One region of the Brevibacillus sp. HB1.2 genome, then DNA from elsewhere that is predicted to be linked to it. Evidence: riboswitches for the same ligand, from Rfam matches in the RefSeq annotation. Region 1 holds a riboswitch; the other holds the start of a gene.
What was found. Region 1 has a riboswitch for cyclic di-GMP ahead of ggt (gamma-glutamyltransferase). Riboswitches for the same ligand answer to the same signal wherever they lie in the genome.
Positions count from the first base shown of each region.

Region 2: linked by a shared signal. The riboswitch ahead of HPY28_RS21385 (GNAT family N-acetyltransferase) and the one ahead of ggt (gamma-glutamyltransferase) in region 1 are both predicted to bind cyclic di-GMP.

Region 1 is NZ_JABMIU010000005.1:188,297-196,934, forward strand. It holds gene HPY28_RS14765 (ABC transporter substrate-binding protein) at 1-475, shown strand, start outside; gene HPY28_RS14770 (glycerophosphodiester phosphodiesterase) at 506-1,225, shown strand; gene HPY28_RS14775 (methyl-accepting chemotaxis protein) at 1,289-3,277, opposite strand; gene ggt (gamma-glutamyltransferase) at 3,397-5,115, opposite strand; cyclic di-GMP riboswitch class I at 5,298-5,386, opposite strand; gene HPY28_RS14785 (SET domain-containing protein) at 5,636-6,253, shown strand; gene HPY28_RS14790 (glutamine--tRNA ligase/YqeY domain fusion protein) at 6,333-8,000, shown strand; gene HPY28_RS14795 (APC family permease) at 8,122-8,638, shown strand, end outside.
Region 2 is NZ_JABMIU010000010.1:181,170-189,807, reverse strand. It holds gene HPY28_RS21410 (PrkA family serine protein kinase) at 1-1,345, shown strand, start outside; gene yhbH (sporulation protein YhbH) at 1,416-2,573, shown strand; gene HPY28_RS21400 (YiaA/YiaB family inner membrane protein) at 2,631-2,918, shown strand; gene HPY28_RS21395 (alpha/beta hydrolase) at 3,028-4,077, opposite strand; gene HPY28_RS21390 (methyl-accepting chemotaxis protein) at 4,198-5,688, opposite strand; gene HPY28_RS21385 (GNAT family N-acetyltransferase) at 5,681-6,235, opposite strand; cyclic di-GMP riboswitch class I at 6,430-6,513, opposite strand; gene HPY28_RS21380 (peroxiredoxin-like family protein) at 6,687-7,349, opposite strand; gene HPY28_RS21375 (Crp/Fnr family transcriptional regulator) at 7,434-8,111, opposite strand; gene HPY28_RS21370 (DNA alkylation repair protein) at 8,111-8,638, opposite strand, start outside.

The DNA.
Region 1 (8,638 bases):
GGGCATGATTTTTACCTCGACAGGCTCCTTGACGGAATTGAAGAAAAATGCCAAATTTGACATGGGTGCAGCTTTCTTGCCAGCCAATAAAACGCTTGGTACGCCAACGGGCGGTGCGAATCTCGTGATGCTGGCGAAGTCGACCGATGCGGAGAAAAAAGCAGCGTGGGAATTCATGAAGTGGATGACCGATACCGAGCAAACAGTTCCTTGGTCAATCGCTTCCGGTTATATGCCTGTCACGACAGAAGCAATCGATTCGGCTGAAATGAAGGCTTTCTATGAAAAAGAACCAAACTTCAAGGTCGCGGTAGATCAACTGCAATACGGCTATCCTCGTCCAATGGCTCCAGGCTACAAAGAATTGCAGGATGTGATTCAAAAAGAACTGCAGCGTGCGATGCTTGGCCAAGCGACAGTAGATGAAGCGATGCAGGCGGCGACGGAAAAAGGCAGCAAGCTTTTGAAAAAATAACAGAAACGAAATGATAGAGGAGCTGGCGAAATGAACATTTGTATGGCACATCGCGGGTGGTCAGGCAAAGCCCCGGAGAATACAATGACAGCGATTCGACTGGCTTTGGCAGAGCCAGCTATCAAAGCAATGGAAATTGATGTACAGTTGACGCGTGATGGTGTTCCGGTGCTGATTCACGACTTTACGTTGGAACGCACGACCAATGGCCACGGTCTGGTCATGGATCATACCTTGGCAGAGCTGCGTGAGCTGGATGCAGGGAGCTGGTTTGGCGACAAGTTTTCAGGCGAAAAAATCCCTACACTCGAGGAAGTACTAGTCGCAGTAAAAGGTCGCTGCGCGCTAAATATCGAGTTGAAAGCAACAAGTGACATGTACCCGGGTATCGCTGAAAAGGTGCTCGCGCTTGTAGAAAAGCATGGAATGAAGCAAGAGGTGTACCTGACTTCCTTTGACCACGATTTGATCCGTCACGTTCGCACGCTCGACCAAGAAGTACAGACAGGCCTGATTGTATATGGCCGACCTGTACTCATGCTGGAACAGATGGAGGCAGCAGGTGCCACGATCCTCTCCATGGGATATCCGTTTCTGACGCGTGAGCTAACTGCAGCCGCGATTGAAAAAGGCTTCCAAGTCATCGCGTGGACGCTGGATGATCCGAAGCATATCCGCGAAGTCATTTCGTGGCATCCTCAGGTTCAAATTTGCACGAACCATCCTGACCGGATGTGGGAGTTTGTGTAAGCGAAAGCAGGAAAGAGCCGCCGTGCACATGCAAGGCGGCTTTTCTTGTTTTCGTTGTTTGGACTATATCTTGAATTTGCTTACATGAGATTGCAGTTCTTCGGCTATTCTTGCCAGAGAAGTAGCTGATGAACTGACTTCTTCCATAGCTGCCAGCTGTTCTTCTGTGGCGGCTGACACGCTTTGTGTTCCATCAGCAGAATTCTCCGCTACTTCTTCAATGACACTGACCAATTCTACCACCTGTTTGGTACCAAAAGACATTTGCTCAGAATAAGCTTTTACTTCTTGAATTTGGCTTGCTACCTGCGTGACAGCATCTTGGATCTGTTCGAAGGACTTGCCTGCATTGTTAACGACTGTAAGTCCAGTGGCGACCTCTTTGGTGCCCTGTTCCATCGAAAGGACAGCCTGGTTTGATTCGAGCTGAATCGTCGTAATCAACAGTGTGATCTGTTGCGCGGATTGCGCGGACTGCTCAGCCAATTTGCGCACTTCGTCTGCAACAACGGCGAATCCGCGCCCCTGTTCACCAGCTCTCGCCGCTTCAATAGCTGCGTTAAGTGCTAACAGATTTGTTTGTTCAGCGATACCGGTGATGACTTGTACAATTTGTCCGATTTCCTGCGAGCTGTTTCCTAATCGTTTGACGATATCGGCAATGTTGCCAACAGTGTTCTCGATCGATTGCATCTGGCTGATAACGACCTGAAGGGCCTGATTGCCTTCCACTGCAATTTGGGAAGCGCCCAAAGCTGATTCGGCAGCTTGCTGTGCATTCGTGGCAACCCGCTGGGCCCCTGTCGATACACCTTGAATTGCGGTGACACTTTCCTCTACACTCTTCACTTGCTTTTCCGCACCGTAAGCTACTTCCTGAATCGTTATGGCGATTTGCTCGGTAGCCTTGCTCGTATGGTCGGAGTTGACAGACAATTCCTCTGCTGAAGAAGCAAGATCTGAAGCTGTATCATTTACTTGTTGAATAATCGTTCGCAGGTTGAGCACCATTGTGTTTACGGATTGGGATAGCTGTCCAACCTCATCCTTGGTTTGAATCTGCAAGGGTTGTACAGTCAGTTCACCCTCGGAAATGCGGTTAGCCACGGAGGCAACTGCCGCAATAGGGCGGGAGATTTGCCGGGAAACAGCGTACGCGATTGCGATCACGACAGCAACAACAATGATGACAATGATCGTAACCATGTTGGTAACGGATGAAACCGCAGACGTTATGGATTCGACAGGGATATGCAGATACAAACCAAAGTTGGTCTTGGGAATGGGGGAATAGGTGACAACGTATTCCTTACCATTGTCCGAGTAGCTGTATGAGCCCTTTTCTGTTTTTCCTGATTTCAGGATTTCCATTAATGGTTGCGGCAGAGCGGATTCCTCAAGCGGTTTTCCGATCAGATCCTGGGTAGGATGGTACTGAATCTGGTCCTTGTTATCAACGAGAATCGGATAGCCATCGTTGCCTACTTTCAAATTCTTGAGGAATGTAGCTGTGAAGTCATCTACATTGACGAGCCCGGTCAAGACACCAAGCTTCTCATTATTTTTCGCTTTTACAGGGGAAGCGACGATGATAGAGCGATTGCCGGTTGTCTTCGCAACTAGAACATCGGAGAAGCTGGGCTTGTCCTGCATACCGTCTTTGAAGAATTGGCGCTCGCCAAGATTGATTCCAACGCTTTTGGGGAACGTATCAGCCGTTACTTTTCCATCACTTGCGATAAAGGTATTTCCGTCATACAGTTTCATTTCCTCGGTAAACTTGCGGATGAATTCATTTTTTGCCGCTGCATCATCGGATTGAATATCCGAGGTACGGGCTAAAATCTGAATTTCTGTCATACGCCGGTCCAGATATTGATCCATAGCTATGGCTGTACTGGAAGTAAGGTCAACATAGGATGATTTTTGTTTATCAATCAGAATGGATGAAAAGCTGCTCGTGATAAACATCGAAACGGCAGTAAGTGGAATGACGGCCACGACGAGAAACCAAAGGATCATTTTGTTCCTGAGTTTGTTGAACAAAAACATAGGATTTTTCCGCTCCTAATCCGTGATTGAGATATTTCTTTCTTTGTGAAAAGCGGTCTGCCACAAGGAAATATAATACAGGTAGACTGCTGAGTTTAACTCAGCAGTCTGACAAAATATCAATATCCCATTGCTGCGCCTTCACCGCGAGGGTCAGCACCGCCAAATTTTACATTGGTTTGCGGGTCAATCAGGATTGCGCCGGACTGTCCCATCGTATCGGTATAGGCTGCTTCCAGCTTTTCGACTGGATGCCCACGTTTTATTAACTCGTCCAGGACGTCTTGAGGGATGCGGCTTTCCACCTTGAGATTGTTGGAATCAGATCCCCAGTTGCGTCCATGCAGCCATCTTGGTGCTTCGATTGCGTCTTGTACGCTGAAACCAAAGTCGACGATACGCGTGACGAGAGCGGCTTGCGTTTGCGGCTGTCCTTCTCCCCCTTGTGTCCCGTAGAGAAGATAAGGCTTGTCCCCTTTAAAGAGCATAGCTGGATTAATGGTGTGGAAGGTACGTTTTCCTGGTTCCAAGTGATTGATGTGTTTGGAGTCCAAAGAGAAATAGCTTCCGCGGTTTTGCAAAAGGATGCCCGTATCTTTCGCTACGATGCCGGAACCCCAGTCAAAATAGTGACTCTGAATGATGGACACGGCATTTCCATCTTTGTCGACGATCCCGAACCAGGTTGTATCGCCTTTTGGATCAAGCGGTTCTACGGATTTGGCAGCTTGCTTCATATCAATGCGCGCAGCTAAATCTTTCCCGTGCTGCTTGGACAACAGCTCATCCACAGGGATATCCACAAAGGCAGGGTCAGTCAGCCATTTGTCACGGTCAGCAAAAGACTGTTTGGTAGCTTCCACAATCGTGTGATAGTAATCGGGTGTTCCTTCACCCATGCTCTTGAGGTCAAAGTTATTCAAAACATTAAGAATAGAGAGCGATGCCATGCCTTGGGAGTTAGGCGGAACGTTGTACGCTTTATATCCGCGGTAGTCTACCGAAATCGGATCTGCCCAAGTGGAGGTGTGCTTCTCAAAATCTTTCAACGTGAGCAATCCGCCGTTGGCTTGCATGTCTGCTACGATTTTTTTAGCTACTTCTCCTTTATAAAAACCGTCAGCGCCTTTTTTCGCAATGATTCGCAAAGTATTGGCAAGATCCTTTTGTTTGAGAATTTCGCCTGCTGCATAGGGATCACCGTTGGGCTTCAGGAATGTTTTACGGAATCCATCAAAACGTTGAAGATTCTTCAAGTTATTGTCAGTTGGATCTGTCGCGTATTTCGTCCAATATACTTGGTTGGGGGAGACTGGATATCCGTTCTCGGCGTATCCAATGGCAGGCTCCAGCAGTTTGTTCCATTGAACCTTACTATTGCCCATGCTTTTATGGGCGTAGTTGTAAGCCTCCCACCAGCCGGAGACGACACCAGGGACAGTGTTTGCCGATTCATAACCGCGGGACGGGATTTTTTCGTAGCCTTTGTTTTTGTAATAGTCGATGGTTGCCTTTTCGCCTGCGCGACCACTGCCGTTCAGTGCCTTCAGCTCTTTTGTTTTGGCATTGTAGATGAGCCAGAAGTTATCTCCACCAATGGTTGTGTAATGAGGATAGACGACAGCTAATGTGGAAGCGGCTGTAATAGCAGCATCTACAGCGTTTCCACCGTTTTCCAATGTCTTCAGGGCCGCAGCCGTAGCCAGATAGTGAGGAGTCGTCACCATTGCGTTCGGTGACATCGTTGTTGGACGGTTAGCAGCTTGTGCCCCAGAGAATGTTGATACCCCGATGACAGCAGTCAGCGCGACGGTTGAGAGTTTCTTCCAGAATGACATTCCTATGAAACCTCCTTCATGATGAATAGAATAATGAATTCATTAAACCGGCTATCCGCTGTTGCCTCACCTCCTTCAAAAGTCAAAAATACACAAACATACAAAAATAGACAAAAATAGACATTATGTGCGCAAAAAAAGACCAATGATATAGGATCATTGGTCTCGTCCTACATCAATACTTCGGTAGCTGGCAAGCGTGTCCGCTGTTGCGGAGGTAGCCCCTGTAGCTTTGCGTCGCCGGATTTCCCCGGGTTTGCCGTTTCGATATCAATGGATGAAGCATAAAATTGACACATTTACTGATGCGATCGTTGTGGGAAAATGTTCCTAAAACACCGTTTGCCAATAATATAGACTATTTACCATTTGTGGTAAATAAGAAAAAATTTTTTAATCCAGAAAAATAGTCAGGAAAGCTATGGGGAGGGGTGTTTTTCGCAGACATTCACACACCTCATGGGGCTGAATTGCTTATGATGATAAAAAGGCACATAAGCCAAGGAGTGAAACAAAGACCATGATGCATCCCGATACAGAATTGCGCTATATCAACGATGAGATCGGGTACGGTGTGTTTGCGACAAGGTTTATCCCAAAAGGAACGATTGTATGGGCACAGGATAATTTGGACCAGGTATTGGACCCTGCATTTGTGGAAAAACTTGACTCATTACGGAAACAGGACGTGCAAAAATATTCATTCAAGAACCAGTTCGGAAAGTACATTCTTTGTTGGGATAAGGCAAGGTACGTGAACCACAGCTTTCATGCGAATTGTGTGCCGACCATGTATGATATGGAATTGGCTGCACGGGATATTTTTCCGGGCGAAGAGCTGACCGATGATTATGGAACGTTAAATCTGGATGAACCTTTTGAGTGTTTGCCCGAGTCTGACACGGATCGCTCCCGTGTAATGCCCGATGACTTGCTTCGGTATTACCCACAGTGGGATCGGATTGCAGCGGAAGCATTCCAACGTTTCAATCATGTTGAACAGCCTTTGTTGCATCTGATTTTCCCGAAGCATCTCGAAACGATTCGAGGGATCACGGAGCAGCGCTTAGCCATTGATTCTGTCATTCATCTGTATTGCAGGCCACAATGGCAAACGAGGCAGCAATGGAAGACGTGAGCGGGTCGGTCCACGACCCGATTTTGTTGAACTCTGGGTAGAGAATCAGTATTATGGAATGTAAAGGTGAAGTGAAAGGTTGATTTCATTGGAAAACAAGGTAGCGGCATCCAATTTTATCCGCAATATCATGATTGATGACTTGCAAGAGGGCAAAGTAAAAGAAATTATTACCCGCTTTCCCCCAGAACCGAACGGGTATCTTCATATTGGACATGCAAAAGCGATCTGCCTCAACTTTGAGTTGGCACGTGAATTTTCCGGCAAGGCCAACCTGCGTTTTGACGACACCAACCCGGTGAAGGAAGACATCGAATACGTAGAGGCCATCAAAAGGGACGTTCAATGGCTTGGCTTCGAATGGGATGGGCTGTTTTTTGCATCTGATTACTTTGAAGAGATGTACAACCGTGCGGTGCTGTTGATTAAAAAAGGTCTGGCTTACGTAGACGATCTGTCTCCCGAAGAAATGCGTAAAATGCGTGGAACATGGACAGAGCCAGGCACAGATAGTCCGTTCCGCAACCGATCTGTGGAGGAAAACCTGGATCTGTTTGCACGTATGCGCCAAGGGGAATTCAAGGACGGAGAAAAGGTGCTGCGTGCGAAAATCGATATGGCTTCTCAGAACTTCAACATGCGTGATCCGGTTCTGTATCGAATCTCCCATGCAACGCATCACAACACGGGCGACAAATGGTGCATCTATCCGATGTACGACTTCGCTCATCCGTTGGAGGATGCCATCGAGGGCGTGACACACTCCCTGTGTTCACTGGAATTCGAAGATCATCGTCCGTTGTACGACTGGGTAGTCCGCGAGTGCGAAATGGAGAGTGTACCACGCCAGTACGAATTTGCCCGCTTGAATCTGACCAACACCGTTATGAGTAAACGCAAGCTGAAACAGCTTGTTGATGAGAATGTAGTAGACGGCTGGGATGACCCGCGCATGCCAACCATCGCAGGCTTCCGTCGTCGCGGCTATACACCGGAAGCGATTCGTACATTCGCTCGTGAAGTAGGGGTAGCGCGCGCTAACAGCACGGTTGACGAGAAAATGCTGGAGTATTTCATCCGTGAGGACCTGAAGCTGAAGGCACCACGTACGATGGCTGTTTTGAATCCGTTGAAGGTCGTCATCACGAACTATCCGGAAGGACAAGTCGAGATGCTCGAAGCGGAGATCAATCCAGAGAACCCAGAGATGGGCAATCGTCAAATTCCGTTCTCCCGCGAAATCTACATTGAGCAAGACGACTTCATGGAAAACCCGCCGAGCAAGTATTTCCGCCTGTTCCCGGGAAATGAAGTGCGTTTGAAGCACGCGTACTTCATTAAATGCAATGACGTCGTGAAGGATGCAGATGGCAACGTGATCGAGATCCATTGCACGTATGACCCTGAGACGAAGAGCGGCAGCGGTTTTACAGGTCGCAAGGTAAAAGGGACGATTCACTGGGTGGATGCGACCAATGCGCTTCCTGCTGAATTCCGTTTGTACGAGCCATTGATTATGGATGATGAAGACGCGGAGGGCACATTCCTCGACAACGTTAACCCGAATTCGTTGGAAGTGTTGCAAGGCTATGTGGAGCCAAATATGAAAGAAACCAAGCCACAAGACAAGTATCAATTTTTCCGTCATGGCTATTTCAATGTCGATCCGAAGCATACGACAGATGATAAGCTCGTATTCAACCGGATTGTATCGTTGAAGAGTTCCTTTGAACTGCCAAAAGCATAGGGAATATGCATATAAATCAAGCACTGCTGTACATGGAGAACCCGTGTGCAGCAGTGCTTTTTTCTTTCGTGATTATAAATCAACGTGTATAATTATTCTGTTACATAAAGGGGGACAGGTAGTGAACGGGAGAGCAGAACTAACACGTAGTTTGAAGTTGCGACATATTGTCGTAATTGGACTGGGCTACATGGCCCCGATGGCCGTTTTTGACACCTTTGGCATTGTATCTGGAGAAACGGGGGGACACGTTCCTGCTGCTTATGCAGTCACACTTCTTGCGATCCTGTTTACGGCGGCAAGCTACGGAAAGATGGTACGGCTATTCCCTTCAGCAGGGACTGCGTACACGTATACGCAACAAACGATTCATCCCTATGCAGGATTTTTGGTAGGCTGGGCGTCTTTGCTAGATTATTTATTTTTACCGATGATTAACGCCTTGTTGACGGGAGTATACTTATCATCCGTGTTTCCTGACGTGTCGACAGCGTGGTGGATTATTGGTTTCATTGTATTGGTGACGGGGTTAAACGTATTTCGCGTAACGGTAACCGCATCCGTTAACTCGATTCTAGTGCTGTTTCAAGTCGTGGTCGTCGTATTATTTGCGGGATTGGCAATCCGTGGTCTTATGC
Region 2 (8,638 bases), on a different contig from region 1:
TTTCCCTGTTCACCGGATTTTGTTTTCCGAAGCCAATCGTGTCGGTATCGGTACATTTAGCCCTTCTGATCCGAAGTCTCAGGATATTGCCGATTTGACGGGGAGCATCGACTTTTCGACGATTACGAAGTACGGCTCTGAGTCCGACCCGCGTGCGTACCGTTTTGATGGGGAGCTGAACAAAGCCAATCGCGGATTGATGGAGTTTCAGGAAATGCTGAAATGCGACGAGAAATTTTTGTGGCATCTCCTGTCGCTGACACAGGAAGGAAACTTCAAGGCAGGTCGTTTTGCCCTCATTTCTGCAGATGAACTGATTGTTGCGCATACAAACGAATCGGAGTACAAGGCTTTTATTGGGAATAAGAAAAATGAGGCGCTGCAATCTCGGATTATCGTCATGCCGATGCCGTATAATCTGCGTGTCAGTGACGAAGAAAAAATATACGCGAAATTAATCAAGCAATCCGACTTGGGGCATGTGCATATTGCACCGCATGCGCTCCGGGCAGCAGCAGTCTTTTCTATTATGACCCGCCTGAAAGAATCGAAAAAACAAGGGGCCGATCTGCTGAAAAAGATGCGGCTGTATGACGGTGAATCGGTGGAAGGCTTCAAGGGAGCCGATCTGGAAGAACTGCGTAACGAGCATGCCGATGAAGGAATGTCCGGTATTGATCCGCGTTATGTCATCAACCGTATCTCCAGTGCACTGATCCGCCGCGACACTGAGTGCATCAATGCGCTTGATATTCTTCGGGCGCTTAAAGAAGGCTTTGACCAGCATCCATCTATCACCAAGGAGCAGCGGGAGAGGTATATGAACTTCATCTCTATCGCGCGCAAGGAATACGACGAGCTGGCGAAAAAAGAAGTGCAGAAGGCGTTTGTCTACAGCTACGAAGAGTCGGCAAAAACGCTCATGGATAACTATTTGGACAATGTGGAAGCTTATTGCAACATGAATAAAATCCGTGACCCCGTTACAGGTGAGGAGATGGATCCAGATGAGCGCCTGATGCGTTCCATCGAGGAGCAAATCGGCATCTCGGAAAATGCCAAGCGGGCCTTCCGCGAAGAAATTCTCATCCGTATCTCGGCCTATGCGCGTAAAGGGAAGCGTTTTGACTACAGCACGCATGATCGCCTGAGGGAAGCTATCGAGAAGAAGCTGTTTGCCGATCTAAAAGATGTCGTCAAAATTACGACCTCGAACAAAACGCCGGATGAGCATCAGCTCAAGAAGATTAATGAAGTCACCAAGCGTCTTATCGAAGAGCATCAATATTGCCCCGTTTGCGCAAATGAGCTGCTGCGCTATGTGGGTAGCCTGTTGAACAGATGACAGAACTTTGGCGACATGAGGAGCACGTCATATTCGGCGCAGATTGCGCCAGTTGCTAGGAGGAGACGGCATGAAAGATGAATCATCGTTCATTGTCTCCCGGGAAGACTGGTCGCTGCACCGCAAAGGGTACCAGGACCAAAATCGACACCAGGAAAAAGTGAAAGAAGCGATCAAAAAAAATCTGCCCGATCTCGTCAGCGAAGAAAACATCATCATGTCGAATGGTCGGGAAGTTATTAAGATCCCTATTCGCTCCCTGGATGAATACCGATTGCGTTTTAACTTCCAAAAGGGAAAACATGGCGGTCAAGGTAAAGGAAACAGTAAAGTAGGAGATGTCGTCGCCCGTGACGGCGATCCGGCGCAAGGGCCAGGAAAGGGTCAGGGAGCGGGTGATCAGCCAGGTGTAGACTACTACGAGGCTGAAATCAGCGTAGAAGAATTGCAGGAGATGCTTTTTGCCGAGCTGGAGCTGCCGAACCTTCAACAAAAAGACGAGGAACAAATCGTCGTGGAAGAGACTCGGTTCAATGATGTCCGGAAAAAAGGCTTGATGGGCAACATTGATAAAAAACGTACACTGATTGCGGCCATCCGCCGAAATGCGCTGGCAGGCTACAGTGATATGGAGCTGGGGATTACCGATGATGACCTGCGCTTCAAGACGTGGGAAGAGATAATCAAGCCTCATTCCAATGCTGTCATTATTGCGATGATGGATACCTCGGGAAGTATGGGCGTGTTTGAAAAGTATATTGCCCGCAGCTTTTTCTTCTGGATGGTACGTTTTCTGCGCACCAAGTACGAAAAAGTCGAGATCGTCTTCATTGCCCATCATACGGATGCGAAGGAAGTAACGGAGGACACCTTTTTCTCGAAAGGGGAAAGCGGGGGGACGATCTGCTCCTCTGCCTACAAAAAGGCGTTGGAGATCATCGATAGCCGCTACCCAACATCGCAGTACAACATTTACCCGTTCCATTTTTCCGATGGCGACAACCTCACGTCTGACAATGAGCGCTGCGTAAAGCTGGTGAAAGAGCTCATGGAGAGATGCAACATGTTCGGCTATGGCGAAGTGAATCAGTATAATCGTCATTCAACCCTCATGTCAGCGTATCGCCACATCAAAGAGCCGAAATTCATGCATTGTGTCATTCGGGAAAAGGGCGAGGTATACAAGGCGTTGCGTACTTTCTTTGGCAAGAAGGAAGCTGTGAAGTAATCTATAGTGGCAACCGGGCGAGAAATCGTCCGGTTGACTTATGTGAGGGGTGTTACTATGTATCCACAAAAGCATCGGATGCGCAACACGGGAGCCTTCACTTTCTTGGCATACTTTACATTGGGGGCAGGTGTACTGCTATTTTCCATCGGTTTATACAATGCAACAGGTCTTCAGCTGCACGAAAAGGGGTATTATATCGCATGTATGCTTCTGGTAGCAGTTGGATCGATTTTGACGCAAAAAGTAGTGAGAGATAATGCAGAGGATCGAACGATTATTGAGGAGCAGGAAAGAGAATTTAACTTGAAGGTATCGAAAGCGGAGAAAGAAACGCCGAAATAGCCCAGATGGTGTATGGTTTGGGCAAGGAAATGTTAAAGTTGTTCATCATCGGGTATTCGCTCCATTTTGGTGGGGAGGAAACCAATGGATCGCAAAAAAACCGCCAGGGTCATGCCCTGACGGTCTTTCGAATGAGCGCTACAAACCCCTCTGCCTTTTCAATGTGTGGAGAGTGCCCCACATTTTCCATGACTATCTCCTGATAGGAACCGCCAGCGCGCTGATATTGTTCGAGCACGTCTCGAATTTGGGAGACCATCGGCTGCGGAGGATATTCGTCTTCTCCCGGCCATCCGGGGACATAGCCAAGCTTGCCCAGTGTACCGAAATCAGCAAGCGACTGATCCGAGATAATGGCATCATCCGCACCGCGAATCCATAAAATCGGACACTTCGGCTCCATCTGGACAATACCGGACAAATTTACGTATTTGGGAGAAATCGCATTCGTAATCCCTGTCGTCCCAGGAGCAACACCGGGCCAATCGTTTACGTATTCAAAGGCACCAGGGTAAAAGCCCTCTCCCGTTCTCGTAGAGATTATCGCGCTCACATAACGATCTTCCTGCTCTGGGCCAACCTGGAACGGGGGATTGAAATAAAGCTGATTCATGACATTGCGAGGACTGGAGGGAGATTCATTACTCATATCTTTGGCTGCTATCCTTTTGACCAGCTCGGAGTTGACAGCTCCTCCACCTGAGCCTGAGAAGCTGCTGTAGCACGGGGTGCCAGCTATATCCTTGGTTCCACCAAAGCCGTAAGGAGACATGGGGGCGATTAGAATCAGGGAGCGTACTTCCTGCGGGTGATCGATGGCAAACTGCATCGCGATCCCACCGCCCAACGACCAGCCGGCAAGATGGACGGGTGTTGGCAAGTCCAATGCCCGAATAAACGAATGAAGGTCATCCGACCAGTCTCGCAAACCGAGTGTCGCATCGATGGGCAATGCTTCACTTGCTCCATAGCCACGCATATCAGGTGCGTACACACGGTACTGGTCACATAGAGCCGCAATGGTATCATCCCAGAACAAGTTGGCTGATGCATTGCCGTGAATGAGGAGGAGCGGTTCTCCTTCTAGTACGCCAGCTGTCAGATAAGAAACGAGCAGTCGATCGGTCTGAATCGTTTTTGTTTCGATTCGTGCATCCATCAATGATGTGCTCCTTTCATTGTATAAGATTATAAATATCAGAATATTTACATTATATATCTGTTCGGTTACAAAATGAGAAAAGAAAACAACCGCCCGTGAAAGGCGGTTGCAGGAAGGTTACATATGGAGACCACGCATCTGTTGTTCGATTTTCTCAAAGCCGCCAGAAACCTTAACGACTTCGTCTTTTTGTTCAGAAACGAGAACAAGCACTTCTTCCAGGCTCTCTTTGTTCTTGTCGGTAATATCTGCGTTGACTTCAACTTTTGCGCCGACTTCTTGAATCATACTGTGAACATGGATAATGAACTCTTGCAGGTTTTTCGTTTTATCCGCAAAGTTTTGCATGTAGTTGTCTACATTGGTGAACATTTCTTGTACTTCAATGATGCCCTCGCTATTTTTCTCAAAAGAAGTCTGTGACTCAGAAATCATATCTGATACGAGCTTCATTTTTTCGCGAATGGTCATGAGCAGGTTCGAGATCGACTCAGAGGATAGCTTGGAGGATTCAGCCAGCTTGCGTACTTCATCTGCTACTACAGCAAATCCTCGGCCGTGTTCGCCTGCGCGAGACGCTTCAATCGTGGCATTGAGTGCCAACAGATTGGTTTGTGCAGAAATCTCGGAAATGGTTTGAATGATTTTCCCAATCGATTCGGTTTCTTTATTGAGCTCTTGAATCAGCTGGTTTGTACCTTGGATATCCTTGATGAATCGTTCAAAGTCATTGCCGATGTTGCCGATGCGTTTGCCGCTCTCATTAGTGGCTTCTTTGGTCGATTCTACGTAATCATGCATCTCTGTAACAGAGCGGGTCATGTCCTCCACTTGCAGATTCGTCGAGCTCATTTCCCGACGCAGTTCGTCGGTATTGCTGGTCTGAACCGTAAAGGACTCCATAATGTCTTGCAGGGAAGCGACGGTTTCGACTGCGCGAATATTTACACCGTCCGTCACCTTGTTCAAATTCTCTTGATAGTCTTGCATAGAGGTGAGTGATTCATTGATCTGATCCAGAACACGTTGCAACGATTCCTTTGAGGCAATCGCTTCTTGTTTTTGTTGCTCACTTTCCTCTTGCAGCTTGTTATTGAATACAGCATGCATCATGCTCGTGACAGAGACGAAGCAGAAGGTAAGCAAGAAGTACATCAGATCAAGGTTGTTTGTCGAATGGAAAATCGTTTCTCTCTGTGTCAGGAAGTAGTAAGAGACAATACCCAATGTCGATACAATCGTCAAAATATTGATGAGTCGGTCTTGATAAATCCCCATGACTGCTACAAAGAACATAATGGTCATGATATTGATCATATGCGGGTCCAGTCCAACTACGATGAACATAAAAATTCCGATTACCGCGAAGTTGAAAAACTTCATGAAGGGCGCTGCTTTTTCACGGAACCTCGGGCGATTGGAGATGTAAGTAAAAGGTGCCAGTACGCCATACAAAATACCCAGTATCGTGAAAACGAATGTGTACGATACGCCTAGAAAAAGGTTTAAGACCTGAACTACCGTAATAATACTTGCGAATACGATTACGACCCAATTGTTTCTTCTTCTCAATAGATCAATGTTATCCATGTTATCCATGTTACCCACCTACCTCGACTTTTACTTGGTTGGATGACGACGAATTGTACCAGGAATATTTCGGATCGTGCTTATTGTCATAGACATCTTTTAGATGGAAGAGGGTCGGAATGGCATCGGCCCCTTTGTAAAAGACGATATCTTTGGTCTGAGTCGCCTTTACTTGATACTTCTTGTTAATGAACGTAAAAAAAGTCGGATCTGCTACCCCGATTGCGTGGGTATAACCGTGCTTTTCAGCGTAATCTATCATCAAGCAAATTCCTTTTTGCCCTAGTTGTCCACGGTATTTCGGCAAAACAGCGAGACTGTCTACCTCCATTACTTTCATATCTTCTGTAACAACATCCTGAAAAAGTGATTTCATATAAGCACTTGATTTGGAAAAGGGCGTCATTTCAAATGTTCCACCTGCTTCACCATCTTCGGCAAGTAAGAGGAACTGAGCCGAGCCTTCTTTCGCATGCTCCATCTCGAAGCCCATGCTTGTCCATACTGTTTCTTTGATTTCATGAAATTTTGCTAACTCTTGTACGGTTTCTACTTGTTTGTACATAACTTCTCCACTCCATCATTTTCTCTGATTGAACCATGTTGTGTATGTTTGACGTCACTAAAGTTATGTTTTTCCATCCGATACGATAATGAAAGTGCTTTCATCCTCCTTTCAAAAATGTAAACACAAAAAAAGGCCGTTCCATCGAAATGGAACAACCGAAGCTACCAACATCGAATAAATGGTCTCAAGATGATGGCAACCCGGCTATCATGGTCAAAGACTGTAGACCCGTGGTTTTGCGTCGCCACCTTTCGATGACTTTGCCTTTTGCATTTTTTAGCAGAAATTGTAAAGATGTGTCGAATTTTGCTAGACATAATCATGCAAAATATAAGCCAAAAGATATATTCTTGTCAAGTTTTGGTAGGGAAAATAAACTAATTGTTCATAAAGCATAGACGTAGAAAAAACCAGTTGTGTGATCAACTGGTTCTTCGTTATATAAGCGTTAGGTTAGGGTACGCAGAATGTCTAAAACTTCACTAGGCTCCATGCGTTTTTTGTAATCAGGATCTAAGCCTGCTGAACGGATTACGCCCTGGTTGTCGAGGATATAAGTAGCAGGTATGGGGAGTGTCCATGAATCTTCGCTATTAAAACGATGGAGATCAATATCCAATGATCGGTAGGTATCATGTAAAAAATCAGGCAGTCTGAATCTGAGTTTATATTTTTCTGCTACTTGGTTATTGGTATCGCATAACACGGGAAAGCTCAGACCGTTTTTCTCTTGCATAGTAAGAGAGTGTGCAGGAGATTGTGGACTAATGGCAAACAATTGGGCACCCAGAGAGGTTATCGTATCGATCTGTTTTTGGTATGCTTGCAGCTCCAAATTGCAGTAGGGGCACCATGATCCACGGAAAAATGTGAGGACGACGGGACCTTTTCCGATTTTTTCCGACAAGGTAATGGTCTTGCCAGTGTGATCGTTCAACGAGAAATCAGGTGCAATCGAACCAATCGGCAAGCCCTTTGCGTGTCCAGAGGTCCGCAGCTCCTCGATTGATTTTGTAAATGCATCTGTTACTTCACGAGTGAGGAGGTCTGCTATTTGAATGGTTGTAAAATCCAGCTCTTCGCGCAGGCTCTGAAAATGTGGTTTATCCATATGTCGTTCCCCTCTTTTTCGAAAGAATAGTAAAAGCCATAGCTTTACGATATCTTTCTTTTGGAGGGGAAGATGTAACCTGGATTACATTCTCTTCAAAATTTCGTCCCGATGAATGGAAATGGATTTAAAGCCTGTTTGAATTAGTTCTTCTCTTACTAAAGCACGTAATGCTACCGTCACAGCTTCCCTGGATGCCCCGACAAAATGGGCGAGTTCTTGATGGGAAAGAGGTAAGTCAATTTGTTGAAATGCCGAACTGTTAGGAGTGCCAAATTGATCGGCAAGCCTTACTAATGTGGAAATAATGCGATCTTGTAAAGGGAGAAGAGCAAGATTTTCGGCTGCCTGGCTGATCGAAACCATTCTATCGCTAATGATCTTCATGATCTTCATCATCAGTTGCGGATGTTCGATTATGTAGCTCTCAAATTTTGCTTTGCTCATTTTACAAATGAGGCAGTCTTCGATGGCTTCTATATACATCTCCCGTGTACCTAATGAGAGGAGATCCACTTCTCCAAACACATTGCCTTCCCCGAGGATATCGAATGTGAACTGCCGCCCATCCCGATTTACTTTATATAAACGTACTTTCCCCTGTTTGATGAAGTAAAAGCCCTCTGAAAAAGTTTCTGGTGTTTGAATGCACGTATTTTTGGGAAAAGGGGATAAGGAGGTTAATTGATCGATTAAGCGCAAACTTTCCTCGGATAATGAATTTAACAAATAAAATTGAGATAAATAGGTGATTTGGTTCATCATTTCTGTTCGGTTTGGGTCTTCAGAATCGTTCTTTTCGCTTTGGTGACAATTCTTTTCGTTTCCTTTGTATCAGAGATTCTTAACCAATCGTCACAAAGCTGCGCCACCCAGTCAGGTTGTGATTTACTCGCATCGTTCAACCAATTCCCAACAGAATCTTGAACATATTTGGATGGATCTGACTTCACTGGCGTAAGCAAGGGCAGACAGCGAGCAGGCTCATTTTTCAATGTGTCAATATGCTTGCACCAGACCCCTCGAGGGCGTGTAGCTTCTACCGCAAAGCGGCGAATATTTTCGTCAGTATCAAGTACCCATTCGCTCAGGAGGTGAATGGAATGGTTCAGATCATGCACGAGAGAATCTCGAATTGCCATCCATGCGATCTCTCTCACTCCAAAATGATGATCTGCCGAGAGTTTTCTTATTTGCCTTAGCTTTTCTTCGAGCGATAAGCTGTTGTCCAAACCAATGATATAGGCACTCCAGCAACGTACACTGTCTGACTTGTGGGTGGCCAACGA